3 regions of the Lysinibacillus sp. NPDC093210 genome follow, and region 1 is predicted to be linked to each of the others. Evidence: riboswitches for the same ligand, from Rfam matches in the RefSeq annotation. Region 1 holds a riboswitch; each other region holds the start of a gene.

What was found. A riboswitch is a leader RNA that binds a small molecule or an ion and turns the genes downstream of it on or off. The one in region 1 is predicted to bind lysine.
Region 2: it holds a riboswitch for lysine, as region 1 does, so the genes downstream of both, ACIP9C_RS19830 (cysteine hydrolase family protein) here and ACIP9C_RS14665 (transporter substrate-binding domain-containing protein) in region 1, are expected to answer to the same signal.
Region 3: it holds a riboswitch for lysine, as region 1 does, so the genes downstream of both, ACIP9C_RS13165 (amino acid permease) here and ACIP9C_RS14665 (transporter substrate-binding domain-containing protein) in region 1, are expected to answer to the same signal.

What each region holds. Positions count from the first base shown of each region.
Region 1 is NZ_JBIVOE010000006.1:11,414-22,396, forward strand. It holds gene ACIP9C_RS14645 (toxic anion resistance protein) at 1-940, shown strand, start outside; gene ACIP9C_RS14650 (DUF6501 family protein) at 1,007-1,204, opposite strand; gene ACIP9C_RS14655 (amino acid ABC transporter ATP-binding protein) at 1,634-2,365, opposite strand; gene ACIP9C_RS14660 (amino acid ABC transporter permease) at 2,380-3,105, opposite strand; gene ACIP9C_RS14665 (transporter substrate-binding domain-containing protein) at 3,431-4,282, opposite strand; lysine riboswitch at 4,402-4,587, opposite strand; gene odhB (2-oxoglutarate dehydrogenase complex dihydrolipoyllysine-residue succinyltransferase) at 4,928-6,169, opposite strand; gene ACIP9C_RS14675 (2-oxoglutarate dehydrogenase E1 component) at 6,266-9,088, opposite strand; gene ACIP9C_RS14680 (sensor histidine kinase) at 9,321-10,706, opposite strand; gene ACIP9C_RS14685 (response regulator transcription factor) at 10,703-10,983, opposite strand, start outside.
Region 2 is NZ_JBIVOE010000010.1:35,820-46,802, forward strand. It holds gene ACIP9C_RS19820 (malate synthase) at 1-55, shown strand, start outside; gene ACIP9C_RS19825 (MFS transporter) at 1,033-2,241, shown strand; lysine riboswitch at 2,660-2,844, shown strand; gene ACIP9C_RS19830 (cysteine hydrolase family protein) at 3,008-3,724, shown strand; gene ACIP9C_RS19835 (APC family permease) at 3,737-5,080, shown strand; gene ACIP9C_RS19840 (3-hydroxyacyl-CoA dehydrogenase) at 5,241-6,134, opposite strand; gene ACIP9C_RS19845 (LuxR C-terminal-related transcriptional regulator) at 6,298-7,380, shown strand; gene ACIP9C_RS19850 (FadR/GntR family transcriptional regulator) at 7,487-8,197, opposite strand; gene ACIP9C_RS19855 (FAD-binding oxidoreductase) at 8,436-9,821, shown strand; gene ACIP9C_RS19860 (bile acid:sodium symporter family protein) at 9,833-10,816, shown strand; gene ACIP9C_RS19865 (TetR/AcrR family transcriptional regulator) at 10,918-10,983, opposite strand, start outside.
Region 3 is NZ_JBIVOE010000004.1:370,351-381,333, forward strand. It holds gene ACIP9C_RS13135 (class II histone deacetylase) at 1-486, shown strand, start outside; gene ACIP9C_RS13140 (purine-cytosine permease family protein) at 539-1,918, shown strand; gene ACIP9C_RS13145 (ABC transporter permease) at 1,999-2,688, opposite strand; gene ACIP9C_RS13150 (ABC transporter ATP-binding protein) at 2,681-3,604, opposite strand; gene ACIP9C_RS13155 (sensor histidine kinase) at 3,740-4,681, opposite strand; gene ACIP9C_RS13160 (response regulator transcription factor) at 4,686-5,378, opposite strand; gene ACIP9C_RS13165 (amino acid permease) at 5,624-7,087, opposite strand; lysine riboswitch at 7,171-7,346, opposite strand; gene ACIP9C_RS13170 (CynX/NimT family MFS transporter) at 7,525-8,730, shown strand; gene ACIP9C_RS13175 (nitric oxide synthase oxygenase) at 8,771-9,817, opposite strand; tRNA gene ACIP9C_RS13180 (tRNA-Glu) at 10,038-10,109, opposite strand; tRNA gene ACIP9C_RS13185 (tRNA-Asn) at 10,111-10,187, opposite strand; tRNA gene ACIP9C_RS13190 (tRNA-Ile) at 10,200-10,273, opposite strand; tRNA gene ACIP9C_RS13195 (tRNA-Gly) at 10,278-10,351, opposite strand; tRNA gene ACIP9C_RS13200 (tRNA-Phe) at 10,361-10,433, opposite strand; tRNA gene ACIP9C_RS13205 (tRNA-Ser) at 10,446-10,538, opposite strand; tRNA gene ACIP9C_RS13210 (tRNA-Ala) at 10,554-10,629, opposite strand; tRNA gene ACIP9C_RS13215 (tRNA-Pro) at 10,642-10,718, opposite strand; tRNA gene ACIP9C_RS13220 (tRNA-Arg) at 10,742-10,818, opposite strand; tRNA gene ACIP9C_RS13225 (tRNA-Leu) at 10,833-10,921, opposite strand; tRNA gene ACIP9C_RS13230 (tRNA-Gly) at 10,927-10,983, opposite strand, start outside.

The DNA.
Region 1 (10,983 bases):
CCGTGCACTTTTATATGCAAGTCAAATTGACCTAACTAATTTTGAATCAGTGTTAACTTTAGGCCAAGACTCTCAACGCGCCGTCTCTCAATTTGCAGATCGCATGCTTGCACAAGTGAAGGATAAGGATGTCACAAAAATCGGACAGATGCTCGATTCATTAATGCAAACGTTAGACCGTGTAGACCCTGCTGCATTAGAGCCTAAAAAACCTTCCTTCTTTAAAAAAATGTTCGGTAAAACAGAACCAACTGTTAAACAAACCCTTACTGAGTTTGAACGAATTAGTATTCAAGTAGAACGAATAGGCGTCCAACTCGAACGTGCACAGCTACAGCTAATAAGAGACGTTGAATTGCTAGAGCAATTGTACACACATAATCGAGGTTTTTTTGAAGAGTTAGCAACTGCCATTGCGGCTGGACAGATGAAAAAATACCAGGCTATTGAGGTAGAGCTACCTTCAAAAGTCAGCATCGTACAAACGACTAAACAGCCACTCGCTATTCAACAGCTCAATGATTTCACGGCACAACTTGAGCGTCTTGATCAACGTATATATGATTTACAAGTATCCCAACAGGTTGCATTGCAAACAGCACCTCAAATACGCATGATTCAACAAGCAAATCAAACACTTGCTGAGAAAATCGAGTTTTCAATTGTCACACTTATTCCTCTTTGGAAAAATCAGTTAGCTATGATGCTTTCGATGAATATGGATCATCATTATGCACAGCTAGAAGAACGACTAGCACGCACAAATGAACGATTTACAAGCTCATCTTTTGAACAACAGGTATCGAAATTTAAAGAAACACAACATGAGCTTAAAATGGCCATTCAAGATGTTTTTGCTTTACATACAGCTACCGAAAAGGAAAAACAACATCTGCAACAGGATGTAGCTGGCATGAAACAATCAAAAACGATGGAATAATATTATGGGGCGCTAAATTATATAAAGGGGTGTCTCAGCAATTATGTGAGACACCCCTTTATATAATTATGCAAAATACTCTTTATAGTAACCACCAATATTACCAGTGTTGTCAATAATGAAAACGAACTCTTCTGTTTCATTTTTCACTTCATATTCTTTCCCAACTGTTAATACGTTTGATACTAAATATTTTGATGCGTTCGTATGTTTGCAAGTAACTGTACGAAGTGTTGGTGCATCTTTCCATTTTAAATGTAACATAAATTCTCTACCTCTCTTTACTAGCCATTAGCTAACATCTATTGTTTATTTTATACGATTTTGGCTCTTTTGTGGAGAAAAAACTATAGAAGTCTATATTTTGTCCTTAATAACGAATTGTTTGCTTATTTCATACTATAAAATTTATACTCGAGGTGTTGTTATGAGTTTCGGTGGAGTTCCACAATGGTTTTTTATCATCGCTGTCGCATTTGCCATTTGCTTCATTTTATATGCTGAATGGAATTCTAGAAAATAAGTATAAAGTCTACCGCTTTTGATTTCTGCTGAGGGCAGGCCCTGTCGCGGGCACATAAGCCGCAGCCCTCGCTTGCGCGCGTTCCAGCAGGAGTCACCGCCCTCCACTACAATCCATGTAGACAACGGTAGTTAACATGAATAAAGACAGAATACAAACGAACGCAGAAATTACTTCAGCGTTCGTTTTAAAAACTCTTTTGTACGTTCGTGTTCAGGGTCTACTAGCACCTTTGAAGGAGGCCCCTCCTCAACAATTACACCTTTATCCATAAACACAACACGATCTGCAACTTCCTTTGCAAACTCCATTTCATGTGTAACAATCAGCATCGTATTTCCGGCATCTGCTAACTCACGCATTACTTTCAAAACTTCCCCAACCATTTCTGGATCTAGCGCGGATGTTGGCTCATCGAAAAGCATTACATCTGGGTTCATAGATAATGCACGAGCAATGGCCACACGTTGCTTTTGACCACCAGAAAGTTGACGAGGTTTTGCATTCACATATTGATCCATCCCGACGATTTTAAGATACTTTAAAGCTGTTTTTTCAGCTTCTTCTTTGGAACGCTTTAACACTTTTACTTGTCCAACTGTACAATTTTTAAGCACATTGTGATTGTTAAACAAATTAAACTGTTGGAAAACCATTCCTAAATGAGTACGATAAGCTTGAATGTTATGCTTTGCGTGTAAAATATTTTCCCCTTTATAAATAATTTCCCCACCATTTGGTGTTTCAAGTAAATTAATGCAACGAAGGAGTGTTGATTTGCCGGATCCTGATGAACCGATTAGACATACAACCTCTCCCTTTTCTACTTTAAAATTCACATCTTTTAATACTTGGTTACGACCAAATGATTTACTTAAATGTTCTATTTGAATGATTGCCATTTGTTCGTTCCCCCCTAGTCAATTTCTTTCAGTTCTTTTTGATAAGCATCCGGACCGTCAAGACGTTTTTCTACATATAGTAAAATTCTCGAAGCCGTAAATGTCATAATGAAGTAAAGCACACATGCTACAAAGAAAGATTCGAAATAACGGAAGTTATTACCCGAAATCGATTTTGTTTGGAAGAATAATTCCGTTACACCAATTACACTTAAAACGGCCGTATCTTTAATATTCATAATTAATTGGTTTCCTGTTGCTGGTAAGATGTTGCGTGCAACTTGCGGTAATACAACATGCATCATAATTTGCACATGCCCCATGCCAATCGCAGAAGCAGCCTCGTATTGACCTTTATCGATAGAGACAATCCCACCACGTACGATTTCAGCCATATAAGCACCAGTATTCAGTGAAACGACTAAAATACCCGCAGTAATGAAGTGCATATCGATGCCAAAAGCAATATCTAGTCCGTAAAATACTACCATTGCCTGTACAATCATTGGTGTACCACGGAAAAATTCAACATAGCATGTCAGTATAAAATTAATACATTTTAATAAAAAACGTTTTATACTTTTTTTACGAACTGGAATGGTATGCATAATCCCAATAAAAAATCCGATGAATGCACCAATAATTGTACTGATTGTTGAAATGAGTAACGTATAATACGCACCTCGTAAAAACATTTGCCAGTTGTTTTCTATAATAGAAATGATCCATTCTAAACTCATGATGTTCCTCCTAACAACGTGTTGTTGCATTATATCAATTATGCCTTTAGTGAAATCATCTCTTCATTTGAATTAATTTGCTTTATTCAAAATATGTGACACACTTCTTAGACATGACTTTATTCAGCATGACTTCCTCTCTGAACAAACTAAATGTGATAAAGGTTGTCCCAGTCGCTTTTAGCAAAATGTCACGACTTTAATTTAGTAAAAATCAACTTCTCTTTTCATATGTTGTAGGTGATTTTTCACTTGGTAAGAACAGCATACTTGAAACTGCCAGTATGCTGTTTTTTCGTGAAGGACAACCCTATCTCTTTTTGCATTACTGAGCTGCAGGTTGTTGAAGAATAGCTTCTTCCATAATTTTTTGGCGATCATCTTCTGAAATACCTTTTAAAATTTCATTGATTTTATCTAGACTAGCATCACCTTTACGTAAACCAACTGCAATTGAAGTATTTGAAATATCTGTATCAAATCCTTCTTCAAAAGAAACAAATGTGAATTTGTCATTAGCTGCTGCTGCCGAAATACCTTCTGGACGTTCAGCTACATAGCCATCAATTTTGCCAGCTTCTAGCGCTACACGCATTGCAGAGAAGTTTTCCATTGCTGTTTGCTTTTCTACACCTTTAATTTGATCGATAACATTATAGTTAGATGTATTTAGCTGAGATGTAACTTTTGCACCTGAGAAATCTTGAATTGATTTTGCATTTTCATACTTGCTACCTTTTTTAATAACCATTACAAAATCAGAAGTATAGTAGTTTTCAGTAAAATCAATTGTTTGTTTACGTTCTTCTGTTGGAGACATCCCTGCTACAATCGCATCGATTTTTTTTGACTGAAGCGCAGGTACTAAACCATCCCACTCCATTTTTACAACTACTAATTTTTTACCTAAACCTTCAGCGATTTTTTTCGCCATTTGTACATCATAACCGCCTGCATACTCTGCATTATCAGCAATTTTTACAGCTCCATTTGCATCATCTTGCTGAGTCCAGTTAAATGGTGGATAACCTGCTTCCATCCCAATGCGGAATTCCCCACCAGTTTCTTCCTTTGAACCATCACCTGTTGTCTTTTCATCCTTGTCACCAGTACCGCAAGCCGCTAACACGATTGCTGTCATTGCCGCTAACATAAATAACAACCATTTTCTTTTCATCTAAAACTCCCCTTTTCTGTAAAAAAAATAAAGCAACTGTACAAAAAAAGACCTAAGTTTTGAACTTAGGTCTTACCTTTTATTGACAGTTGCCCAAATCCTCACTATAATTTCCATGTTTCCGAGATAGCACAACCTAGTAAACTGGAATTAAATTTACTAGGACAGTCCTGCACTTATTCACTGCAGACCCAGCATAAAAGTACGAGCTCCTTTTATACTTCGGCGATATTTCCTTCTCCATTACGTCTTCGCTTGCTTATACTCAGCAATGGACTAATAAATACCGCGCCTCTACCTCACAAAAAACAAAAGTGAGGTTTGTTTATTTAATTGTTATATAGATATTACTATAAAGCTAGCATATTCGTCAAGATAGTTTTATCATTTTTCTGACTAATAACAAAATTAGCCTGTAATCCTTTTTAAATCCATAAATTAAGTAGAATAACATTAAATATGTTTGCCATCATTTCACAAATTTTTATTATAAAAATCAAGATTTATAAACCATAAGAATCGATTTTTCAGTCAAACAAAGGTCATTTAGACCATCCAGCACCATTATAGCGGAAAACAATTTAATATGAAAAAAACCCTGCAAAACAGTTAAGTTTGCAGGGTTTAAACACTTAAATTATCGAATTAAGAATTTAATAATAAATCTTCTGGATTTTCAAGTAACTCTTTAACAGTTTTAAGGAAGCCTACAGAATCTTTACCATCGATAATACGGTGGTCGTAAGATAATGCTAAGTACATCATAGGACGAATTTCAACTTCGCCATTTACTTCAACTGGGCGTTTTTTAATTGAGTGCATTCCTAAAATAGCAGCTTGTGTACCGTTCATAATAGGTGTTGACATTAATGAACCGAATACACCGCCATTTGTAATTGTGAATGAACCACCTTGTAGATCAGCTAAACCTAATTTTTTATCGCGTGCTTTTTTAGCTAAGTCTGCAATCGAATCTTCAATTTCAGCAAAGTTTTTGCGGTCAGCATCTCGTACAACTGGTACTACTAAACCTTCTTCAGTTGATACAGCTACACCAATATCAAAGAAGTTGTTTAAGTGAATTTCATCGCCAACGATTTGAGCATTCACATAAGGGTATTTTTTAAGTGCAGCTACAACTGCTTTTGTGAAGAATGACATGAAACCAAGTTTAGAGCCAGTAGACTCAAAGAATTGATCTTTTTTACGAGAACGTAATGCCATAACGTTTGTCATATCTACTTCATTGAAAGTTGTAAGCATAGCAGTCGATTGCTTTACTTCTAATAAACGTTTAGCAATTGTTTGACGGCGACGGCTCATTTTTTCAACTGTAACACGTGACTCGTCAACAGCTACTACTGCTTTTGGTGCTGCTGGTGTTGCTTGAGGTGCTGCTACAGGTGCTGTACCGTGAGCTGCAACGTCTTGTACACGTACGCGACCTTGTGGATCAACTGGAGATACAGCTGCAAGATCAATACCTTTTTCACGAGCAAGTTTACGTGCAGCAGGAGATGCAATTACACGCTCGCCTGAAGTTTCCTCTACAACAGGTGCTGCTGGTGTTGGAGCTGCTACCGCTTGAGGAGCCGCTGGTGTTGGAGCTTCCGCAACTGGTGCTGCTGCTGCTGGTGCAGGTGCCGCCCCTTCGCCCGCTTCTACAACAGCGATTACTTGACCTACAAGAACAGTATCGCCTTCTTCAGCTAAAATTTGTGTTAACACCCCAGCTTCTTCAGAAATGATTTCAGCATTTACTTTATCTGTTTCAAGCTCAACGATGAATTCGCCTTTTTCTACGCGGTCTCCCACTTTTTTAACCCACTGTGCAATACTACCTTCTGTAATCGATTCTGCTAATTCAGGGACTTTAATTTCAGCCACTTTCATTTCCTCCTTTGATTAATGTGCATGCGTATCATGCACATAAAGGGCTACCGCCTTAGGCATGTAGCCCAGCTTCCAGTAATAATGATATATTTAGTTTACTTTTACCGTTTCAGCAACTGCTTCTTCAATTAGAGCTGATTGAGCTGCTTTATGAGAATCCGCATCACCTTCAGAAGTTGAGCTCATTGCAGGACGACCTACATAACGAAGCTTTTTACCTTCAGATAATTCATGTAATGTTTCCAATGCGTAATTCCAAGTACCTTGGTTTTTAGGTTCTTCTTGTACCCATACGATTTCTTTAGCGTTAGGATACTTAGCAATAATATCAGCAACTTGCGCTGTTGGGAATGGGTAAAGTTGCTCTACACGAACAATGTGTAAGTGATCGAAGCCTTCTCCATCTTTCACGCGGTCTGCTAAGTCTATCATTACTTTACCAGTACCTAATACAATTCGTTCAACAGATTTAGTTTTTGAGCCTAAACCTGGTTGCTCGATTACTTCTTGGAATGAGCCATTTGCTAATTGTTCAGCATTTGCTGCAGCTAATGGATGACGAAGTAAAGATTTTGGTGATACAACAACTAACGGACGCACACCTTCTGTTTCCAACATTGCTGCTTGACGACGTAATAAGTGGTAGTAGTTCCCTGCATTCGAGCAGTTTGCAACAAACCAGTTATTTTCAGCAGACATTTGTAAATAGCGTTCCATACGGCTTGAAGAGTGTTCAGGACCTTGCCCTTCATAACCGTGAGGTAAAAGAATGACGAAGCCAGATTTTTGACCCCACTTAGAGCGTGCCCCTGAAATGAAGTTATCAAACATCACTTGCGCCATGTTCGCGAAATCACCAAACTGCGCTTCCCATACTGAAAGTACGTTGCCTTTTTCTAAATTGTAACCATATTCAAAGCCAACAACCCCAGCTTCTGTTAATGGTGAGTTGTGTACTGTAAATGAAGCGCTTGCACCAGAAATATGGTGTAGTGGTGTAAATACGTTACCATTATTTTTGTCATGTAACACTAAATGACGTTGTGAGAATGTACCACGTTGAGCATCTTGACCAGTAAATCGTACTGGCGTACCATCTTGAATAATTGTTGCGTATGCTAATGTTTCGGCATGACCCCAATCAATTTTTGCAGATGCAAATGCATCACGACGTTTTTCTAAAATTTTGCCTAATTTCTTTTGTGGCTCGAAGTTTTGTTCAAATACTAACAGTTCTTCGTTAATCGTTTGTAAACGTTCAGCACCTACTGCTGTATCAACTTGTGGGAAATTAATTTTCAATTCTTCTGGCATTTCTAAATGTTTATGTTCATCTTTTTCTGCCATTTCTTTTACGTGATCGTAAGCAACCTGCATTTCAGCATAAATAGCTGAATCAAGTGCAGCAACTTCATCAGCCGTAACTAAACCTTCTGCTACTAATTGCGCACCGTATAATGCACGAATTGTCTCATGTTTCGCAACAAGTTTGTATGTTTCTGGATTTGTTACAGTTGGGTCATCTGTTTCATTATGACCATGTCGACGGTAACCAATTAAGTCAACAACAATATCTTTACCGAATTTTTGGCGGTAGCTTGCGGCAAAACGACCTACTTGAGAAACAGCTTCTGGGCTGTCTGCGTTCACATGAACAACTGGTACTTCATAACCTTTTGCTGGGTCAGAAGAATAGACAGATGAACGTGAGTCTTGAAGCTCTGTAGTGAAACCAATCATGTTATTAGCAATAATATGAATTGTCCCACCTGTTGAGAAACCTTCTGTTTTCGAATAGTTTAATACTTCTGTAACAATACCTTGACCAGGGAATGCAGCATCACCATGTACAAGAATACCTAAGCCTTTAGCTGGATTATGCACAGCTTGCCCTGGTTTAGATGTTTCATCTTGTGTTGCACGAGTAGATCCTAATACAACTGGGTTTCCAACTTCTAAGTGAGAAGGGTTATATGCTAGTTTTATGTTCATGCCTGATTCACGAGTATATGAAGCACCCATGTGGTATTTCACATCGCCAGTCCAACCTTTTGTAATTTCAAGTCGACCATGCTCTGGCATAAATAAATCGTTCGAAACATGTGCAAAATCTGAGAACATCATGTCATATGGTTTATTTAAAATATGTGTTAGTACATTTAGACGACCACGGTGCGCCATTCCTATACGAACATTTTCAACATTGTTTGCTTCTACTGTTTTTAAAATTTCATCAAAAAGGACGATTTGAGTATCTAAACCTTCTCCAGAGAAACGTTTTTGACCAACAAATGTTTTGTGAATGAATTTTTCAAAGTTTTCAACACGTGTTAAACGATCTAATAACGCTTTTTTCTCATCTGAAGTTAGTGCTTGTTTTAAAGAACCAGATTCGATTTGTGCTTGAATCCATTCACGTTCTTCAGTTGCTACAACATGCTCATATTCAAAAGCTACTTTATCTGTATAGACAGATTTCAAATAGTCAATAGCATCCTTACCATTTTTCACGCCCGCTGGCACATCTTTGAAGAAGATAGCAGCAGGTATTTCTGCTAAATCCGCAGGACTTAAGTTGAACGCACTTTCTTCAATTTGTGCTGTTTGAAGTGCACGATTTTTTAAAGGATAAATATCTGCAGCTAAATGCCCTTTAGAACGAATTGCATCAGCTAATTTAACAGCTGCCAATACCTTTTTATAATCGCCAGCAGGAGCTGCTGAACCACTTACTACAGCTACTTCACCTTCTACTTCTACTGGTGCACCAAATTGTTGGAATAATGATACTAACTCCGGTTCTACTTCTTCAGGAGACTGTAAGAATAAGTCGTATTGCTCCATCACATATCCTAAGTTAGGACCAGAGAAAGCTGACCATGGAGAACTTACAGTTGTAACGTTGTTCGACATGAAAAATGACCTCCAAATTTTGCCTATCGGCAGTTCCATTAATTAAATTACAATTAATTATATAATATTATCCCGTTCTTTTAAAGGATGTTTGACACAAGTTATCCATATTTTAAAGAACGTTTTTTCCATCTCAATCTTACTACTCTTCACAAAAAATACAACACTTTTTAGCAAATTAAGCAATTTTTTTCCCGAAGGCTAAAAATCTTAAATAAACCGCGCATTTTCTTTAATATTTTAGCGGTATCCTCAACAAGAAAACGGTTCCAACATTTTCTTCACTCTTGACTTCTACCGAAGCATTGTATTTTTCAAGTAACATTTTAGAGATACTGAGACCTAAGCCTGTACCGCCAATTTGGCGATTTCTTGCCTCATCAACCCGATAAAAACGATCAAAAATATATGGCAAATTATTTTCAGCTATACCAATACCATTATCAGCGATTTGAATTTGCATTTCATCTTCCTGTTTCGAAAGAGAAATATTTACTTCCGGAACTTTTTCACAATAACGAATTGCATTTTCTACTATGTTACGAACTATTTGACTAAGTGCATTAGATGTTATAAACACTGCCCCTATTTCACCATTTTTCGACAGCGTTATTTTTGCAGTTGGGTATAATAGCGCCATTTCTTCTATCACACTTTCAATTACATCTATTGGATTTGCTTCACTCATCTCATCTTTTTCTTCCCGTCGTGCAAGCTCTAGTAACTCTTCAATCATTTTACGCATTCGTGTAATTTCCGTCAGCGAAGTGTCTATAGATTCTTCAAGAATAGCAGGATCGTCTTTGCCCCAGCGTTTCAATAATGAGAGATGTCCCTCTATCGCCTGAATCGGCGTCCGTAATTCATGGGAAGCATCTGCAACAAATTGTTGTTGTTGAGCAAATGATATTTGCAGTTCATTCATCATTGCATTGTACATTTTTAACAAATCACCAATTTCATCATGTGATGTATAGGATAGCTGAATTGGTTCATTAAAACCTTGATCCATAACTGTTTTCATTGATGCACGTAATGCATGAAGTGGCTTCGTTAAATAATTTGCTAAATAATACCCAATGGAACCTGAAAGTAATAATGCGCCAACTCCTGCAATGAGCATAGCAGTCAACAAATAACGCATTAATGATTCAAAACGTGTTAACGGATGTATCACTTGTATATATACTTGAAAAAAACCAAGTTGTAACGGTTCATTCACAACATACGCATTTTTTTTATCAATGGTCGTCTGTACTATTGATCCCATAGAAGATAGCGGTGCAGCTTGTGAGGCATTATTAATACGTAAAATTTCAATACCATCATTATTATATAGTCTAACAGTTTGATCACGATCGACAATTGATTTTAATAATCCCGTATTTTGCTGAATTTGTTGTATCGAGATGTTTGGCCCTTGTGACTCTAAGAATGAAACGACATCATCTCTTGTTCGTTTCACTTTGCTTCCTTCATCATTTAATAGCCAAGTATGCAGTGATACATATACGACTATACAAATAATCGCATAGCTTATAAAAATAACTGCACTAGATGTCAACATCCATTTTCTTTGTAATGATAGATTACTTAAGTATTCTTTTATTTTTTTCATTCACGCATCACGTATCCTACTCCACGAACAGTCTCAATATAGGCATTTGAATCACCGGGTAGTTTTGTCCGTAAATGGCGAATATATACATCAACGACATTTGTCTCGATATCAGCATCATATCCCCAAACAGAAGTTAGAATTAGCTCACGTGTACACACACGATTTTTTTGTTCCATTAATAGCTTTAACAAATCATATTCGGTTTTAGTCAGATCAAGTTTTTTACCTTGAACCAATACCTCATATGCATCAATGTCAATTTCAATATCTCGAA
Region 2 (10,983 bases), on a different contig from region 1:
TCAAATAACAGATCACGATTTACCAAAGCCTAATGGCGCATTAATGCGTATTTAGACTTTAGCCCAAAGATAAAAATGACAGGACACTGACATATTCTCCTATCTAATACTAATGCCGAACAGTGCCTGGCTCTGTTTGCTAATCAACGTGGGAGTTCATATAATTATTTATCAAGAACGAATTCTTATTAATGGGATTCGTTCTTTTTGTATTAAAAAATGAATAAAGATATTTTTTGTTGAATTTATTGAGCTAACGAAATGGGACTTTAATAGAATAAGCAAAAACCGAATATGATGAAGAAAATTGGCTCGATTCCACTAATTTGGAGTCGAGCCTATAAAACTAAACCCAACAACACCCCTGTGTTGCCGCATACACTTCGCACATTGTGAAGCGCTAGAATTAGCTGACCAACGCCTAACATTTAATTTTAAAAAAGACAACTAACCTTGCGTTTGTTGCCTTTTAATATGGAGTTTATCTTCGTGAGTACAAGTAAACCGCCCGATTACCCGATTAATGAATGAAGTATTTTTGGTTGAGTGGAGCAATTTCCATATATAAGTAAAATTCGTTGGAAGTATTGATAAAACAATCTCCGCATATCTTGACTAGTGTTTTTTTGAGAGCAACTATTGAAATTTATTTTATGAGTTGAAAGCATTACTAGAACGGGCTTAATTAATTTATTACCAAAATTTTCTTGTATAAAAATATAAATAATTTTGCTAAGATATCTTTTGAAATAATTTACCTTTAATACGGTCCAGAGAGGCTGAAAAGGGCTATATGATACTTTAAGCTATTATGTTAGTAATATCTTTGTTTATTCATGCCCTTTTGTCTGTTCTGACGGAAGGGCATTTATTTTGCATTTTAGCTGTGATTACACAACTAACGTACCTCTTTTAAAGGAAGTCCAGTGAGGCTTAAAAGGAGAATGGAAACGTTATATTTATATAGATACATCCATTCATTCGTAAATAAAAGAGATTTATTTCATCTAGAACATACTGGAGGAGAGTAGAATGGATTATCGAAAAAAAACCGTGGTCGCATCGGTAGCTGGTTTAACATTAGAAGGCATGGACATCATGTTTATCTCTTTTGCGATGACAATGATTATTGCAGAATTTAACATTGATTTAGCAACTGGAGGACTTATTTCTTCTATAACGAATGTAGGGATGCTATTAGGAGGAATTGTTTTCGGAGTTTTAGCAGATAAGTATGGAAGGGTAAAAGTCTTTACCTATACCGTCATCTTGTTTGCAATTGGGACGGCTTTAACAGGATTAGCCACTAGCATTGAACAAGTGTACCTATTTAGATTTATCGCAGGAATAGGTGCCGGAGGAGAATATGGTATTGGTATGGCACTTGTTGCAGAAGCTTGGCCGAAAAATAAACAAGGGCGTGCATCTTCATATGTCAGTGTAGGTGCTCAATATGGTGTTATTTTAGCAGCATTACTAAGTGCCATCATTCTTCCTACATTAGGATGGAGAGCATTATTCTTTGTTGGTGTAATACCTGTTATCTTTGCCTTTATCGTAAGGAAAAATTTAGATGAATCACCTGAGTGGCTCGCTGCTCAGAAAAATAAAAAGGCTAGTAAGAAAGATGAAAAGGGTAAGCTGGTACAATTGTTTGAAACGCCTCGAACAGCGATTACAACAATCTCTTTAATCATAATGGCAACTGTTCAAATTGCGGGTTATAACGGATTAATGATTTGGTTACCATCAATGTTGCAACAGTCCCAAGGTTTATCTGTTTCAAGCTCTGCCATCTGGACAATTAGTACAGCCGTTGGCATGATTATTGGTATGTTAACCTTTGGACTATTCCTAGATCGTTTTGGCGCAAAGCGTGCCTTTGGCGTCTTCCTTATTGCCTCAGCATGTGCTGTGTTTGCATACTCTTATGCTACGGGTAGCGTTGGTGTCCTAATAGGTGGTGCAATTGTCGGATTCTTTTCAAATGGTATGTTTGCCGGATATGGAGCGTTGATTGGCAGTCTATATCCCGTTCAAATTCGAAGTACGGCAACAAATACAATTTTTAACTTTGGTCGAGCTATAGGTGGTTTTTCACCAATCCTTGTCGGCTATATTCTACAAAGTTATGATATGAAAGTTGCGATGCTCTACTTAGCAGGTTTATATTGTATATCCTTTATTGTCATGCTAATGCTTAAAAAAGATAATAGAGGAAATGTAAGCGAAACTATTTAAACAACGTAAGTTTATTTATCCACCATTTGAAATGCATTAGCGTTTTAATTGGTGGTTTTTTTATATTCAGAGATTACTACATTCCTGAGGAAGCAATCTGTTCTCACTGGCTAAGTCCGATGCTTTATAAACAAGGAATTGCTTCGAAGTTTCTCATGTCATGCTGAAAGAAGAAGTACCAACTTTATAAATTATATTGTAAATCGAATTATTAGAATGTGGATAATTAAGCTATTATACAATTTGTGGTATATTATTATATTTATTGCAAATAATTATTGTATAAAAGTATTTATTATGTTATTTTTTTGAAGAAGTGTGCTGCAAATCTTATAAAATATAGTAAATTTAAAGTTGACATAGAAAAAACGCAATAATATAATTATTTCAAACAATTAAATAAACCTCACTTTTTCGATAGTGAGGTAGAGGCGCGACAATTAACAGTACCTAATGGAGTCCGAGAAGATGAAGATGTTAGGTAGAAGGAAGTGTCGCCGAAGTATGTGATGAGTTCTCGCCATCATATGCTGGGTCTGTAACGAATAGTTACAGGACTGTCTTCGTAAACATACTTGTTTATGAAGTTGTGCTATCTCTGTTTAGACAAACAGTGGGAATTTTAAATGGTCGATTCATTTTTAGTTTCTAGCTTTAAAAATGAGTAGGTCATTTTTGTGTTAGACAGATTCTTTTGCACAAAGGAGTCTGTTTTTTTTTATTTGTCTAAACAATTTGGAATTAGAGGTATTTTGGAGGAATTATTATGGATAATACATCAACATTATATTATGAATTTTTACCGACTGACGGTCAAAAAATAAACGTGGACCCTGATAAAACAGCATTACTAATCGTAGACATGCAACACCAGTTTATTAGCCGAGACGGTTTAGACGCGCAGGTTGCAAAAGAAAAGGGAATGTTTGAACAGTGGGAATACTTCTTTAATCGTATCGACAATTTAACGATTCCGAACAATAGAAAGCTTTTAGATTTTTTCCGTACTAATAAATTAGAAGTAACATTTGGTCGCATTGCTTGCCATCATAAAGATGGACGAGACCGTTCTCCTGTACAACGCCGTCCAGGATGGAACAATATTTTATTGCCAATCGGTGATCCAGGAGCGGAGATGGTGGATGAATTAAAGCCTCTTGATGACGAGATTGTTGTAAATAAAACGACAGATAGCGTATTAAGTGGAACGAATTATGAATTTTTACTGCGCAATATGGGCATTGAAACAGTAGTTTGTACAGGGGTTGTAACTGACCAATGTGTTGCTTCAACAGTTCGAAGCTTAGCTGACGCAGGATTTGAAGTTATTTTAGTTGAAGATGCATGTGCAGCTGCAACGCAACAGCTTCATGATGCTGAAATAATGATTATGAATCAAATTTATTGCCAAGTAATGAGCACAGATGAAGTAATTGATTTAGTAACGGAAGAATTATCAAAACGTAACCCAGTGAATGTGTGAGAGGAATAGACTATGAGTCAAACACCCAATGATCATACACCACAGTTAAAGCGTGTTTTAACATTAAAAGATTTAGTCATTTACGGCATTGCTTTTATGACACCGATTGCGCCAGCTTATATTTATGGCTTTGCAGCAGAGTCTACAGGTGGGATGTTGCCATTAGCCTATTTGATTGCAATGGTTGCAATGATGTTTTCTGCCTATAGTTACGGTCGAATGGCTGCTGTTTTTCCAAATGGAGGGTCAACTTATACATATACGCAACGTGCCATCAATCCACATTTAGGATTTTTTGCTGGGTGGGCGATGTTTATGGATTATGTTTTAGTGCCACTCATTGTATTTATGGTAGGTGCTTCATATGCGAATGCATTAATACCATCTGTTCCGTATTGGGTATGGGTGTTACTAATTGCAGGTATTATAACTACTGTAAATATTTTAGGAATTGGTATCGCAGCAAAAACAAATCAAATCCTCGTTATTTTTATGGGAGTTGTAGTCGTTATTTTTGTGATTTTTTGTGTGAAGTCAGTTGTCGGTGGGGAAAGTGGTACGTCGCTCTTTACTGTTTTGCCGTTCTTCAACGATGAAAAATTCGTTATGTCAGCAATTATTTCTGGTGCAGCAATGGCTTGCTTCTCGTTTTTAGGGTTCGATTCGATTACAACTCTTTCTGAAGAGGCAGTCAATCCAAAAGATGATATTTGGAAGGCAGCTATTTTAGCTTGTTTAATCGGAGGACTTATTTTTATTGGACAAGCTTATGTAGCTCAGCTCGTTTGGCCGGATGTTACAAACTTTAGCTCAGCTGATACGGCATTATTTGATATAGCGGAAAAAGCAGGAGGTGCAGTTCTTGCAACGCTTTATACGGTTGCGATTATTGTATCGACAGTGACAGCTGGTTTAACAGGGCAAGCAAGTGCATCTCGATTAATGTTTAGTATGGGACGTGATGAGGTACTTTCGAAAAAGTTTTTCACACATTTACATCCAAAATATCAAACGCCGATATACAATATTTTATTGATGTGTGCAATTAGTGTTTTAGGAGCGCTGTTTTTATCAGCAAATTTCGTAGCAGAGTTAATGAACTTTGGAGGCCTGACAGGATTTATGTTTGTTAACTTGTCAGTAATCGTATATTACTTCTTCCGTAAAAAAGAAAAGAAAATAATTCGATACTTATTAATTCCAGGGTTAGGGTTCGGAATTTGTTTCTACTTATTCATTAATTTATCACCCATGACATTGAAGATAGGCTTTTTGTGGCTTGCAATCGGTTTTATCTATGCTTTCATTACGACGAAAGGTTTCAAAAAGAAACCACCAACTTTTTCGGAATTATAAAATACCGAAAAGCTTTCAGTCAATAGCATACCTCGGTTAGCGAGAGTTGTGACTTACAGTGTGCCCGCGGAAAGCACTGCCGTAGCGGACATCAACGGTGATGCAAAAAAAGTGTTAGATTGATGTAGTCAATCTAACACTTTTTCTCTTTTGCCCCAAATTAATTTTTTTTGAGAAAGTCTTTATCTAAATAGGCTGGATTAGGATATTTATAAAAACCTTCCCCTGAAGACACACCCATTTTCCCTAAATCGATATATTCTGCTTTAATTTTTTCTGCTATGATTTTGGCAATTGGATCAATATCTGCCTTCATCACATTTAAGTTATATGGTGTTTCCATGCCAACTATATCTAGAAACCCGAAAGGACCTAATGGTGAACCAGTTGAAATCATCCAGTTTTTATCAATTGTATGTGGGTCTGCAATTTCATTTGCCCAAAGCCCCATACCAGCACTTAAAAAGGGGACAGACAGTGTATTTAAAATATAGCCTGGTTGTTCCTTCTTTAAATGGAATGGAATCATGCCGATAGTACGTGCAAATTCAACTACTTGTTCAGTGTACTGTGGATCAGTTCCTTCATGACCCATCACTTCGGCTGTATTGTTTTTCCAAATTGTATTTGCAAAGTGTAATGCTAAAAACTTCTCAGGTCGTCCTGTAAATTGTGCAAATTGACTAGGTAACAGAGTGGAAGAATTAGATGCAAAAACCGTTTTTGCTGGTGCTACTTTCGCTAGTTGCTCATAAAATGATTGTTTAATTTCAATACGCTCCGGTACTGCTTCGATAACTAAATCTACCTCAGATACTGCCTGCGCTAAATCTGTGAAAAACGATAAGCCTTCTAACGCTTTAGCTGCACGTGCAGTATCATTAAAATAATCTCCGTATGTGTTTGATAACGATTCTATGCGCTGTTGCGCTGTAGTAATGGCATTATCATTAATGTCATATACATTTACTTCATATCCAAAAAACGCAGTTTGAAAAGCAATTTGACTTCCTAATACTCCGCTACCTGCGACTAATATTTTTTTAAACTCCATATTTAGTACCTCATTTCTTGATTAGAATACCCTTATATAAATAGTTGAACTAAATAACAAAATTAAGTTGTTACTTTTAGAGTGTAAATGATAGAGTAAATGCAAAGATACCTGTAATTGGGGGTATATTCATTCAAAACAAACATGTAAATGTAGGTGTACTATGACTAAAATAAACTTTCAATATGTATTGTTTCATAAAATGCACCATCAAGATATTGCATATGCGTGGAATAAGCATTTGCAATCAAGAAAAGAGTTAAGTGAGCAGGAAATTATTCAAATTGGTTATTGGTACCGCTCTTGGTTGACGTTTTTAAATGGTCAGTTAAAAAATAAAACGATTCAACGGGAGGAGCTAATTAACTGGGCTACTATGCATAGTCGACTTTTACCAGAAAAATTACTAACAACATTTCCTTCATTGTCTTATTACGCAACAAAAGATGTCCTTGTACAAATTAAGCATCCGTATACAGATGAAATGTTAAAGTATCACGAAAAAGTACTAGATGTATTACGCCTTATAAACAGTAAAGTATTACAATCTCCAATAAAGGTTGAAATAAGTCGTGAAAGTTTGCTAAAGTTACAGCGCTTTAGCAAATTGCTCATTCAATTAGATGGTGTAGATCATATGCCAACCATTTTATCGAAAGCACAGGAAAACTTCGGCTATCAACGTGTCACATTTCATAGCTATAATCCATGGCTTAATGAATTTTCAGGTGTATACGGTTCTGAGCTACACAAAGTACAAATGCTAAAAGGCAAGCTGGAGGATGAGCCCGTATTCGCTATTAAAAAACCTCTTTATTTAGAACAACCAGCGCCATATATAAATCCTATTGCAATTGAATTATTGAATGTATCTACGATTATTTTTATTCCAATTCAGCAAAATGGACAATTATTTGGTTGGTTAACATTTGACCAATGTGGAACGCCCTTTTCATATAATGAAGAAGAAATGCAATTACTTGAAGAAGTGGGGAACTTAATAGGCTGTTACTTTTCAAGGACACGCAGTACACAACGGCTACTGCATGACTTAAAGTTAACAGATAAAGACTTGGCGGTTTTATTTTTATTAGCGGAAGGATTCAGTAATAAAGAAATGGCAGAGCTTCTCGTTGTCAGTGAGTACACAATTCGTGACTATATTCAAAAGCTACTAACTGTATTTAATGCAAAAAACCGTACACAAATAATTGCGACGGCTTTTCGAATGGCTGTTTTAGAATAAATTAAATTTTTGAATGAAAAGACGAATCTTAAGAGATGGGATTCGTTTTTTTAGTTTTAAAAAGAAGTAAATCTATAGAGAGTAGGGCACTTTATTTGATTAGCTCTCAAATATGATTAAAAAGTGACTCTGTTAATTCTCTTCTTATTTGCTTAATATGCTTTTCCATAAGTTGTTTAGCTTGATTTGCTTCGCCAGCTGCGATTGCCAAGTAAATTTCTTTATGTTCATCAATAGTCTCTTGCGTACGTTCTACATCTCTCAAGCGTTGTGTTCGGGTAACTCGGATTGTATCTTGCATATGTTCGCTAAGGGTTTGAAACAATTGCGAGAAGATTGAGTTATGTGAGGCGAGAACAATATTAATATGGAAACTGAGATCAGCTTGTATGCCTAGTTCCACATCATTTTTAACTTGATCCATCATTTCTAATGCATGACCAATTCGTTCTAAGTCTTCTGAAGTGGCACGTTGTGAAGCTAAAAAAGCACATTCTACTTCAAGTGTCTGGCGTAGCTCTAACATTTCATATATTAATTTTTTTTCAGTTTTTAAGATTGTAGAAGAAAGCTCTTCTCCTAATGAATGGCTTTCCTGTGTTTTAACAAAGCTGCCACTGCCTTGTTTAATTTCAATAATTCCTTTTATTTCAAGCTTCCGAAGTGCCTCCCTAACCGATGTTCGACTTACATTAAACCGACTCGCTAATTCTCTTTCTGTCGGGAGTTTTTCTCCAGGTTGTAATTCCCCATTTAAAAAAAATTCATTTATCTGATCAACAATTACTTGATAGGCTTTTTTTCTTGGTTGCAGCATTACCTATGTCCTTCCCCTCAATTACCTAGTATTATAAACGCTTTAATCATACAGAAATACTTCATTGTTATCAATTAAAGAAAATTAATAATTATTGATATTTTCAGAATATTAAGTATAATAATAATGGTTGGACCAATTTCGTTATTATGTGAATTGGTATGACATCTAGTATTCAAATAGCAAAAAAACATAAACAAGTACTGTGAAGGAATGAGAGTACAAAGGGGAGAAAAAAATGATTGCAACAAATGAAGAATTGGTGATTGCTCTAAGAGGTGCTCTTTCTGAAAGCCAAGTAACAATCAATCAAACGATTTTAGAACAACATAGTAGTGATGAATCCTATCATAGAGTTAGTTTACCGGATATTGTTGTGTTTCCGACAACGACGGAAGAAGTGAGTAGGACAATAAACATAGCAAACCAATACAAAGTTCCAATAGTGCCATTTGGTCGAGGAACAAGCCTAGAAGGGCATGTTATTCCTTACGACCACGGGATAACGATTGATTTTTCCAACATGAACAAAATTTTAGAAGTTAGGGAGAAGGACTTTCTCGTAAAAGTACAACCAGGGGTAACGCGTTCGCAGTTGAATAAAGAATTGAAAAAATACGGATTGTTTTTCTCTGTCGATCCTGGAGCAGATGCAACACTCGGGGGGATGGCAGCAACAAATGCCAGTGGAACAACATCTGTTAAATATGGAGTTATGCGCGACCAAGTTCGAGATTTAGAAGTTGTTCTTTCAGATGGTGAGGTAATTCATACTGGGAATTTAGCAGAAAAATCATCCTCTGGCTATCATTTAAATGGTCTATTTGTAGGGTCTGAGGGAACGCTTGGTTGCTTCACTGAATTGACGCTAAGAGTCTATGGGCTTCCTGAACATGAAATGGCTGCTCGAGCATCATTCAAAACAGTCAATGATGCTGTTGAAGCAGTCGTAAGTATTTTACAAGCGGGAATTCCCGTTGCAAGAGTAGAACTGGTTGATGAGCATTCGATAAAACAAGTGAACTTGCATAGTAAAACAGCTTATGAGGAGCAGCCAACCTTATTTTTAGAGTTTCATGGAAATGAAGCTGGCTTAAAGCAAGACGTTGACTTTATGAAAGAAGTTGTAGTGGAGCACAATTGTGAAAATATTGAATTTGAGTCCGATAATGCAGCTCGCAATCAGCTGTGGGAAGCTCGTCATAATTTAGCTTACGCCTATGTCCATGGACACCCAGGAAAAAAACTTATGGTGACCGACGTTTGTTTACCGATTTCAGAGTTAGCAGGGGCCATTGAACATGCAAGAGAAGCCCTTAATTTATTAGCACTTACAGGGGGAATTGTGGGCCATGTTGGTGATGGTAATTTCCATGTTCTTCTAATGATTGATATGAATGATTGTGATGAAATAAAAAAAGCTGATGAATTCAATGAATTGATTGTAATGTATGCACTTGAACGAGGGGGAACTTGTACAGGAGAACATGGTGTCGGTATTGGGAAACAGAAATACCAAGAGAAAGAGCATGGAAAAGCATTGCTGGTGATGGAAAAGATTAAGCAAGCGCTCGATCCTGATGCTCTTTTGAATCCAAATAAAATATTAAAAATAAAGAAATAGGGAGTGGAAATATGAAATTTTTAGAAGCCATTAGTACGATAGCGGGAAAATACTTTGCCGTATGGGTTATCTGTATAGCTGTTATTGCCTTTATAGTTCCTGATCCATTTTTAATATTTGGAGGATATATTACGATTTTGCTAGGCATCGTTATGTTTGGTATGGGGTTGACGTTAAAAGCGGTTGATTTCAAACTAATCTTAACGAATCCATTGCCAGTCATCATTGGCGTATGTGCTCAATATATTATTATGCCACTTACAGCTTTTTTAATTGCTTATATTATGAACTTACCAGCGGAATTAGCTGCGGGGCTAGTCCTTCTCGGTTCTGTTCCAGGGGGAACTGCTTCAAACGTTATGGTGTATCTAGCTAAAGGTAATGTACCGTTATCCATTACAATGACATCTTTTTCGACGTTACTAGCCCCAATTGCAACACCATTAATACTACTATTACTTGCCGGTAAATGGATGCCTGTAGATCCAATGGCAATGTTTACTTCAATTATTCAAGTAATTATTTTGCCTATTATTCTAGGTATTGTTATAAGAAGAGTTGCTCCTCAAGTTGTAGAAAAAAGCATCAACGTCATTCCTCTTATCTCTGTAGTTGCTATTATAATTATTGTCTCTGCGGTTGTTGCCGGAAATGTTGATAGCATTGCTTCAGCTGGATTTATTATATTTACGGCAGTAATGCTTCATAATGCTTTCGGTTTGCTGCTGGGTTATTTAACAGCGCTAGTGTTAGGACTAAATGAAAGTAATCGAAGAGCTATTTCAATTGAAGTAGGTATGCAAAACTCTGGTCTTGGGGTGGCGTTAGCGACTGCCCATTTTGGTCCGTTAGCTGCATTACCGAGTGTTCTTGGTGCTGTATGGCATAATATTTCTGGTCCAATTCTAGCCACGTATTGGTCGAAAAAAACGGAGAATGTAGAGAATCATCTTAGTAAAAACATACAGGAAAGCAACGTCGGAACACATATTTAAATGTAAAATTAAAATGTTCGCTTCCATGTTGCATGGGTGAAGTTAGCTTAATAATAACTAAAAGAACGAATTTCCGACGGTGGAATTCGTTCTTTTGTTTGTTAACTATCGATTTCTTTTATAATAAAGCCTCTTGCAAAGGTGTTGAAAATTCGATTGAGACGCTC
Region 3 (10,983 bases), on a different contig from region 1:
GCAGAGAACGTAGGTGAGGCAGACGGAAAGGGATTTAACGTGAACATTCCGCTTCCTCCTGGTACAGGAAATGCAGGCTATATTGAAGCATTTAAGTCAATCGTGGAGCCAATCGTGAACGATTATAAACCAGAGCTAATCATTATTTCTGCTGGACAAGATCCAGGTATGTTTGATCCACTTGGACGTATGAACATGACTGCTGAAGGCTTTGCAGATTTAACGAAAATCATGATGAACTTAGCAAACAAGCATACAGATGGAAAAATCGTCTTTTGTCATGAAGGTGGTTACAGTAATGCTTATGTTCCATTTTGTACATTGCGCATTATTGAAGAATTATGTGGTGTGAAAAGTGATGTTGAAGATCCATTCCAAGATTCCCAAGGGTATCCGGATTTTGTAAACGAAGTAGAAAAGAAAGTAATCAATGAAGTTATTTCAATTCAATCTGCTTACTGGCCATCATTAAAAGTAACTGTTTAAATTTAAAACACTATAAATATATTGAAAATAATTAATAAGAGGGAGGGTATCTATGAGCAATTCTATCGAGGAAATTAGTTATGAACATATTCCTTTAGAACAGCGTAATGGTACTGCTAAAGAGCTATTTTTCACATGGTTTGCCGCAAGTACAGTTTCTACAACACTTGTAACAGGATCTCTAGCTATCGTATTAGGGTTAAATTTTTGGTGGTCACTTGTTGCTATCCTATTAGGACATGGCATTGGAGCTGCGATTATGGCACTCCATTCTGCTACTGGTCCTAAAGCAGGTCTACCACAAGTAGTACAAAGTAGAGCACAATTCGGCTACTTCGGGGCTATCTTGCCTATGTTAATCATTCTTATCATGTATCTGGGCTACGGCGCAACAAATACCGTGTTAGTCGGACAAGGCATGCAAGAAACACTCGGCCTTAATATGAATGTAACGGTTATCGTAAGTCTTATTCCAATGGTGCTTCTAGCTATTTTTGGACAAGGCTTACTTCAAAAGTCAATGAAAATCTATACAATTGGCTTTACAGTGGTATTTATAATTTTATCTCTTATGATTTTAGCGAATGTTTCCATGGATCTTTTAAATGCAGGTAATTTTTCTTTCAGCCAGTTTTTATTAATGACTTCCATTTGTGTTACATGGCAAATTACGTATGGTCCGTATGTATCTGACCATTCCAGATTTATCCATCCATCACAATCAAAAAAAGTATTTACTTATAGTTATCTTGGAAGCTTTGCAAGTTCAGTTTGGTTGATGGTTTTAGGTGCTGCCATTGCCACTATGGTTGTGAATGGTAATGTAATGGCACAAATTAAAGATATGGGCTCATTAGGTTTCATCATTGCATTACTGTTATCTCTTGGTGTCCTCGTTATTAACTCCTTAAATATTTATGGAGCAGGTATTATTATTTTATCAATTGCGAGTAACTTTTTAACGTTTAAGACTTCTGCTAGACTGCGCACAATTACTTCCATTGCAATTGGTGTCATTATTGCGCTTATTGCAACTTGGAGCTCTAGCAATTTTATGGCTAATTTCCAATTATACTTAGGATTTATATTATTCTTTATCATTCCGTGGAGTATGATTACATTAACTGATTTTTATATTTTAAAGAGAGTACATTATCCTCCCGATGAGTTCAACAAAAAGGATGGCATTTTCGGGAAAATTAATATACCAACAATGATTATTTACTTGTTAACCATCTTTATTCAAATTCCATTTATTAATACGGAGTTATATGTAGGTCCTATTGCAAAAATGCTTGATGGATTGGATATTGCTTGGATTGTTGGTGGTGCAGTTTCTTTCCTATTGTATATTAGCTTTGCTAAATTAACGGCACCTGCTAAGCTTTCTGTAGAGGTCTATGCAACGTCTAATGTACCTGAGAATAATTAATAAATAAGGTTCGTCAGGCTTCCCCAGGCCTTTTTAAAGCCCCTGTATGGTATTTTCACACAGGGGCTTTACTTATGTTATTAAACATCCACCTTTTCGATGTTGCGAATTGCTAAATAGGCAATAACTATACCTATAATTGCTAATGTTATCGGAATTACGATAATATCATTCAATGAAAATGTGCCCGTATTTGAGGAAACGACCATCACGATTAAAAGAGATGATAGTATTGTTGTTGGCACAGAGTATTTTTTCATACCAAAATACAATGGAATAAGGGCCATACTGGATGCCGCTACAGCATTCATTAATACGGAAGGAATGCGTTGCATAATCATTGCATTAGTCAATGTATCTGGGATTAATTGAAAGTTCTCGCTAATAATAAGGAAAATTACTGTAATAAAAATATTTGAAAGGATAATAGCGCTAAATGTAAATAATATAACAATAGCAAGCTTTGCTGCGATTAGTTTTTTTCTATTTATAGGATACATAAATGCAGTTATTATTGTTTTATTTTTATATTCGCCAATAATAAGTTTTGCAATTAGTGTAGCCGCAAAAATAATAAATACACATCTTACAAAAGAATCAATGACAGTCAAAGCGATAGGATAGTTTTCTAAACCAGCGTCACCTTCAATTTTTGAGATAACTAAAATCATAAACATAAAACCTAATATAACGACATTGGCGATAATAGCAGCTGTCACATACGAGCCTAAATGGTTTTTTTTCATTTCTAAACGCATTAAATTAAGCATGGATTTCACCTCCATTGATTAATTTCAAGAAATAATCCTCTAAAGAACTTGTTTTCCTACTAATCTCTTCAATTTCAATATCATGTTCTATTAACGTTTTAGATAGTAATTTTTGTGAAATGGACATATCGTATATTCGAATACAGCGCTCATCAATGCATTTAAAATTGGTGATGCGTAATTGACTATCTAATATAAAGGCTGCCTTTTTCCCCTCACTGACAATTAGCTCAATAAAATCTGTTTGACTATGCCTTACATGCTCCATCGAAACTTCATCGATTAATCTGCCATTATTAATGACCCCAATTGTATCCGCCATTTGCTCAATCTCAGCTAAAATATGACTGGAAACTATAATAGTAATGCCATATTCTTTACTTAACATCTTGAATAATTCTCTTAACTCTCTTATACCAACTGGATCAAGACCATTTATAGGTTCATCTAAAATTAGCAACTCTGGTTTAGTCATTATCGCACGGGCAATACCTAAACGTTGTTTCATCCCTAACGAAAAATCCTTTACTTTTTTACCATCCACATTGGTTAGCTTTACTAAATCAAGAACATGGCCGATTTCGTTTTTATCGTAATAACCCATATATTCGCAATGTAATTCGAGGTTTTCTTGTGCTGTTAACTTTTCATAGAAAATGGGATATTCAATAATTGTACCCATTCTTTTTAGCACTTCGTACGACCGATCCGTTAATTTTTCACCGAAGATTTCAATATCCCCACTTGTCGGTTTGGCCAGATTAGTTAACATTTTCATAATCGTTGTTTTCCCTGCTCCATTTGGACCCAAAAAACCATATATCTCTCCTCTCTTAACATGCATATTGACTGTGGAAACCACTTCGTTTCCATCGTAGACTTTTGTAAGCTGATTTGTTTTTACAATATACGCCATTTAACCTCTCCCTCATATGTGGCTTCCTTTATTATAAGAAGTAAAACTCTCTATTTTATTACTTGATTCTTACAAATTCCTTAAGAGAAGAAGAAAAGCCTCTAGAGCATTTTTAGCTCTACAGGCAGGGCTAGATTAGTACAGCATTCTTTTTAAGGAAATCGTAAAAACCGTCTTTTCATAAGGGATGCTTTTCAGTTGGATTGTACCATTCATTATTTCTACAAGTCGTTTTGTTATCGTTAGACCTAGCCCACTACCTTGAAATGATTTATTTCTTGAGTCTTCAAGCGTATACATCCTTTCAAATACGCTGTCTATATGGTATTCCTCAATACCTTTCCCACAATCCCAGACATCAATATAAACATCGGTAGCGTTATTTCTTACTGTTAGCCCAATTACACGACCTTCAGCCCCATAAGCAATCGCATTGGCAATTAAATTGTTCAATACTCTATCTAACGCCTCTTCGTTGCCTAGAGCATACATCGGTGTTTCAGGTATGTTAATGTCAATATGAAGGCCCATCGACATCACCATATCGTAAAATGACAAAATATTTTTTCGGCATATTTCACTTATGTTTACTTTTGTTATTGGGTATTCTGTATCGCCCGCTTCAATTTTTGCCAAATCAAAAAATGTATGAATAAGCTTCAGTACTTCCTCCGTTTTTAAATGGATTCCTGAAAGTAAGCGATTGTGTTCTGTATCTTTTAGCGATTGTTGTAGCTGCAACATTTCTGTATAGCCTAGCACAACTGTTAACGGCGTTTTTAGATCATGCGAAATATTGGCAAGCATCTTTTTCATTGAACTTTCTGTTTTTCGATGTTTGGCTAATATTTTGTGCGTATCATTCAGTAATGCATTTATAGTAGTAAGCATTTGCTGTAGTTCTTGATCCGATGTAGCAACTAAAATTTTCTCGTTTGTTTGTTCGTTTTCATTCATAATAGCTTGTAGTTTTGTGTGCATGTATCTGATTGTATCGTTTTGCTCTCGTTTTCTTTTCAACTGAAAAAGAATGATTGCTAAGAGAAAAAGAATAATGGTAGATAAAAATAGTATCATACGCCTAGCCCTCTAATTTATAGCCAATTCCCCAAAGTGTTTTAATATACTGAGGGTTGGAAGGGTCATCTTCAATTTTTTCTCGCAATCTTCTAATATGCACATTAATAATATTTTCATCACCATAATATTGATCATTCCAAATGAGTTGATAGATTTGCTGTTTAGTAAATACGCGATTCCGATTTGTGATAAATAGCTTTAAAATAGCAAATTCCTTTGAAGTTAGTTTCACCTGTTGTTGTTCTTTTTCAACTGAGAAATTAACGACATCAATTACCAAGTTACCAATTGTCAATGTCCCCTTCGTTTCCTCCATCGGGCTAGAATATTGTGTGGCCCTTCGTATTGCAGCCTTCACACGCGCTGAAAATTCCAACATTGAAAATGGCTTTGCAATATAATCATCCGCTCCTAAACCAAGACCTAATGCTTTATCAACATCACTGTCTTTTGCTGACATCATAATAATAGGTATCGCTTCTTTTTCTCGAATTATTTTTAACACTTCTAATCCATCTAGTTTAGGCATCATAATATCCAAAATAACTAAATCAAACGTTTTACTTAAACAAATTTGCACTGCTTCTTCACCATTTGTAACGGATGTAACAGCAAAGCCCTCCATTGTTAAAAACTTGTCGACCATTTCTCGGATAGTTTCATCGTCTTCAACTAGTAATATACGTTTTTGCATGTTTAGGCACCTCTTTTCCATAAAGCATTATCTTTAATTACCATTTGCCATCATATTTTTATATTTTTATCCTGTATCTGTATAGCTTACCATATGTTTTTTTAAAAAATGCCTTTAAAAGTGCCAGGCACTCAAACAATTCTCAAACAATTTACCAAGCTAATCAGACTCCTGGGCCGCACGCAACGGAAATTAACGCCAAATAAATAAAAGCTGCCCTATAACTAATAGGACAGCTTTTATTTCTATTTTTCTACTTTTAAATCACACTTTTGCAGTGGAATCATTTTTGTTTTATGTTTTATTTTGTAGCCCAACCACAAGGCGATAAACAGTGGTATACCGATATATGAAACAAGGACACCATACCAGTCAATTGAATTGCCTGTGAAAGCTGTATAGTTTTGACCAATTACAACAACCATACACACTGTAAATGCAAAGAGTGGCCCGAATGGATATAGCTTTGCTTTATATGGTAGTAATTTTGGGTCTATGCCTTGGGCTTCAAAAGCTCTACGGAAGCGGTAATGACTAAAGGCAATACCAAGCCATGCAATAAAGCCGGACATCCCAGATGCGTTTAAAAGCCACATGTAGACAACGCCATCACCAAAGAAAGATGCTAAAAATGCTAAGCAACCTACTGCTAATGTCAACAGTAATGCGTAAATTGGAATTCCGCGACGGCTTAGCTTAGCGAAAATCTTAGGTGCATGTCCATCTACTGCTAATTGCCATAACATACGTGATGATGCATATAATCCAGAATTACCTGCAGATAACATCGCCGTTAAAATAATGGCATTCATTAATGAAGCAGCAAAGGCAATTCCTAAGCGGTCAAACACTAATGTGAATGGTGAAACAGCAATATCTTCAGATAATAAACGAGCATCTGTAAATGGAATTAACATCCCTATTGCTGCAATGGCTAAAATGTAAAATAAAATAATACGCCAGAAGACGGACTTAACAGCCTTCGGGATATTTTTACCAGGATCATCAGTTTCCCCAGCCGTTATCCCTAATAGCTCTGTCCCTTGGAACGAGAAGCCTGCTGCTAGAAATATTCCGAATGTAGCAAGGAAGCCACCGTGGAAGGGTCCATCACTTATAAAGAAATTCGTAAAGCCTACAGGAGCTTGCCCACCTAAAATACCAAAAATCATCAATAGGCTGACAATAATGAAGACAATAACAGTCGCAACTTTTATCATTGCAAACCAATATTCACTTTCACCATAGCTTTTTACAGATAGTAAATTGAATGTAAGTACAATGGCAATAAATATGACTGTCCATAGTGCCGAAGAGCTGTCTGGGAACCAGTACTTCATTATAAGAGAAACTGCTGCAATTTCAGCGGCTATTGTAATCGCCCAGTTATACCAGTAGTTCCAGCCAAGTGCAAAGCCAAGCGCTGGATCTACAAATTTTGTTGCATACGTACTAAATGAACCTGATGACGGCATATAAGCTGCCATTTCACCTAAGCTCGTCATTAAGAAGTACACCATAATGCCGATTAGTGCATAAGCAAGAAGTGCACCACCTGGTCCAGCCTGCGCTATAGCTCCACCACTTGCTAGAAATAGCCCAGTTCCGATAGTACCGCCTAACGAAATCATTGTTATATGGCGGCTTTTTAATTCTTTTTTCAACTCTGGTGCTTTATGACCGAGCTGATTAGTTTTTATCTCACTCACGTTAAAGCTTCCTTCCTTTTCTAAGAGGCAAAAAAATGCCATCACATGAACGTTGTGATGGCTAAGTAAATCCTCTGTTTCTTAAAAATGATAGCACAACACGTTGTCCAACGTGACAGTTCTGTTCCTTTCGGAGACAGCCCCAGCATGAGGTTTTCAAGTCCCCTCACACTTCGGCAATATTTCCTTTCAGCTAACATCTTCAATGCTTGTCATCTCCATTAGCTTACTTATAAATACCGCGACCTCTACCTCAATACAAACATGAGGCATATAATTATTAAATTTATGATGTGTCTTAGTTTAACATACGACCTAAGACATTTCAATAAAACGATTAATGTTCTGTATTTTATGAATATTCTACTATTTTTATTATTGTGTTAAAGTGTTATAGTGGTTCGAATTATAATTGTTCTATTAGGGAGGTACTTATTTTGACAACTAACGAGGAATCTACTTTTCCTAGCAGAAAGATTAACTGGAAGGGCACAACTCTCTTATTAGTCATCGGTGTAATTTTTCTTGCTTCGACATTACGTATGCCATTAACGGTGGTAGGCCCAATTATTTCCTTCATTCGTGAGGATCTCGGTATATCTAACGTACTTGCAGGCTTTCTAACAACTATTCCATTGCTTGCATTCGCGCTAGTGTCACCTATTGCCCCAGTAATAGCAAGAAAACTGGGTCTTGAATTAACTTTATTTATATCAACGATTTTATTAGCACTAGGAATTGTGCTGCGCTCACTAGGATCAACTGGATTACTCGTATTTGGTACAATGATAATAGGTGTAGCTATTTCATTTGGTAACGTCCTTATTCCAGGGCTACTTAAAATGAAATTCCCTTATCATGTTGGATTACTGATGGCATTTTTCACAATGTCCATGAACTTAACAGCTGGAATTGGCGCTGGTATTAGTTATCCCATAGCTAATGCATCTCTTGGCTGGCAAGGTGCACTTGCAATCGCTCTAGCTCTTGTCGTAGTGACTATTCTGATTTGGATTCCACAATTAAAATTTAATAAGCCTGAACCAACTGTAGCCACTACGAAAGCACGTATACCATTATGGAAATCACCAGTTACTTGGGCAGTCACTGGCGCGATGGGTTTACAATCATTATTATTTTATACAACCGCAGCTTGGATTCCTGAAATCTATATTGCACAAGGAATAGCCGCAGATCGTGCAGGTTGGATGTTTTCCATCATGCAAATTTCACAAGTACCTATGGCTTTAGCTGTACCAATTATTGCTAGTAAAATGACGTCACAGCGACCTCTCGTTTTAATGTTTACTGCATTCTATTTCATCGGCTTTACTGGCCTTGTCATGGAATGGACTAGTCTTGCTGTATTGTGGATGATATTGCTAGGCTTAGCAGGTGGCGCATCATTTTCACTTGCAATGATGTTCTTTACACTTCGTACACGTACGGCATTTGAGGCAGCAGATTTATCTGGATTTGCACAATCATTAGGCTATTTATTAGCCGCAGTAGGTCCTATTTTATTTGGTTACTTACATGATTTATTTGGCGGCTGGGATACTGCTGGCTGGCTATTTGTTGTCGTTGCGGCATTACTATTCTTCTGCTCATTTAGAGCTTCTAGAAATGAATTTATAAATTAATAAAAGGCAGCTCATTATACTATGAGCTGCCTCTTTACATTTAGTAAGGGGGTTTCTGATAAAAATAATTGGGTGTATTATATACATTGACATAAGGCTTATGAAAAATATGTGTCGTTGCAGGAGATAATGGCGGAATCAACCAAGTCCAGTTGCCTGTTAAGTCACGGCCTGCCTTCTGCTCAGCTTCTTCAAATAGCTTAAATTGCTGTGCAGCAGTATGATGATCGACTATACTTACACCATCTTCTTTAAAGGAATGGAGTACAGCAATATTTAATTCAACTAATGCACGATCACGCCAAAGCGATGCCTGCTTTGTTGTATCGAGACCAAAAATTTCAGCGATCTTCGGTAACATATCATAACGATCATGATCCGCTAAATTACGTGCCCCAATTTCTGTCCCCATATACCAGCCATTAAAAGGTGCCGCCTGAAAATCAATACCTGCCATTTGAAAGCGCATGCTTGAAATAATCGGCACCGCATACCATTTCAACGCTAGTTTCTCCACCTGTGGATGCTCAGGATGGCGAATGGCAACTTCCAATACATCTTCACGTGGAATTGTAAATAATTGCGGTTTACGATTATCCACCTGTATAACGAGTGGTAGTACATCAAATGCCGTTCCTTCACCCTGCCAACCTAGTGATTCGCATACTTTTGTAAATGGCACAGAATGTGGATCACCAACGATGCCTGCTTCTGTCTCATAGCCTGCATAACGTATGAGCTGATGATTCCAAATCTTTACTCTTCCAGATGCAAATACGGTTATCGTTGGACGGATTTTACCATCATTTGTCGCATATCGAATATGATGTAGCAACTTCTCAAATATACCTTGCTCATCTAAAACATCGCGTGCATCCTCAACATGCAGTGAGTGCCAAAATAATCTTCCGATACATTTATTACTATTACGCCAGGCTACTCGTGCGCCAAAAGTAAGTTCCTCTGTTGAAGGAATATATATTCCCTCTTGTTCAACTTGCTGTAATCTATTTGTTAGCCATTGTGCAGACTCATTTTGTTCCATTTGATAAAGTGTTAAAAAACGTTGTATCTCTTGTAGTTTCATGTCGTTTTCCTCCATCTAACCTCATATTAGATGAATAGAAATAAATTCACCACGAAAAAATCCATCAGAAAACATACATCTTTTATATATGAAATACTTTGTTCAAATTTAAACCGACAGTCGAAAATTCTTCTACCAAATTTTATAATAACTAAGTAAATAATTTGAAAAATTACAAAGAAAAAGCATGTAGCAACAATATGCTACATGCTTTACTAGATGACCCCTACGGGATTCGAACCCGTGTTACCGCCGTGAAAGGGCGGTGTCTTAACCGCTTGACCAAGGGGCCATGGCTCCGAAGGCAGGACTCGAACCTGCGACAACCTGATTAACAGTCAGGTGCTACTACCAACTGAGCTACTTCGGAATAATTTTATAATGGGCCTAAATGGACTCGAACCATCGACCTCACGCTTATCAGGCGTGCGCTCTAACCAGCTGAGCTATAGGCCCTCTTTGGAGCGGGTGATGAGAATCGAACTCACGACATCAGCTTGGAAGGCTGAGGTTTTACCATTAAACTACACCCGCAAAAAAAGATGGGTCAGGACGGAATCGAACCGCCGACACTTAGAGCTTCAATCTAATGCTCTACCAACTGAGCTACTGACCCGGAAAAACAAAATGGAGGAGGTAGAGGGATTCGAACCCCCGCGCGGTGTTACCCGCCTGTCGGTTTTCAAGACCGATCCCTTCAGCCAGACTTGGGTATACCTCCGGAAACAAATAAATATGGTGGAGCCTAGCGGGATCGAACCGCTGACCTCCTGCGTGCAAGGCAGGCGCTCTCCCAGCTGAGCTAAGGCCCCAATTTTAAAAGATGGTCGGAATGACAGGATTCGAACCTACGACCCCTTGGTCCCAAACCAAGTGCTCTACCAAGCTGAGCTACATTCCGTTACTGTCTATCTTATCTTTTTATGGCGCGCCCGGCAGGAGTCGAACCCACAACCTTCTGATCCGTAGTCAGACGCTCTATCCAATTGAGCTACGGGCGCTTAATATTAAAAAATGGTGCCGAGGGCCGGAATCGAACCGGCACGGTAGTCACCTACCGCAGGATTTTAAGTCCTGTGCGTCTGCCAGTTCCGCCACCCCGGCACATTTGGAGCGGAAGACGAGGTTCGAACTCGCGACCCCCACCTTGGCAAGGTGGTGTTCTA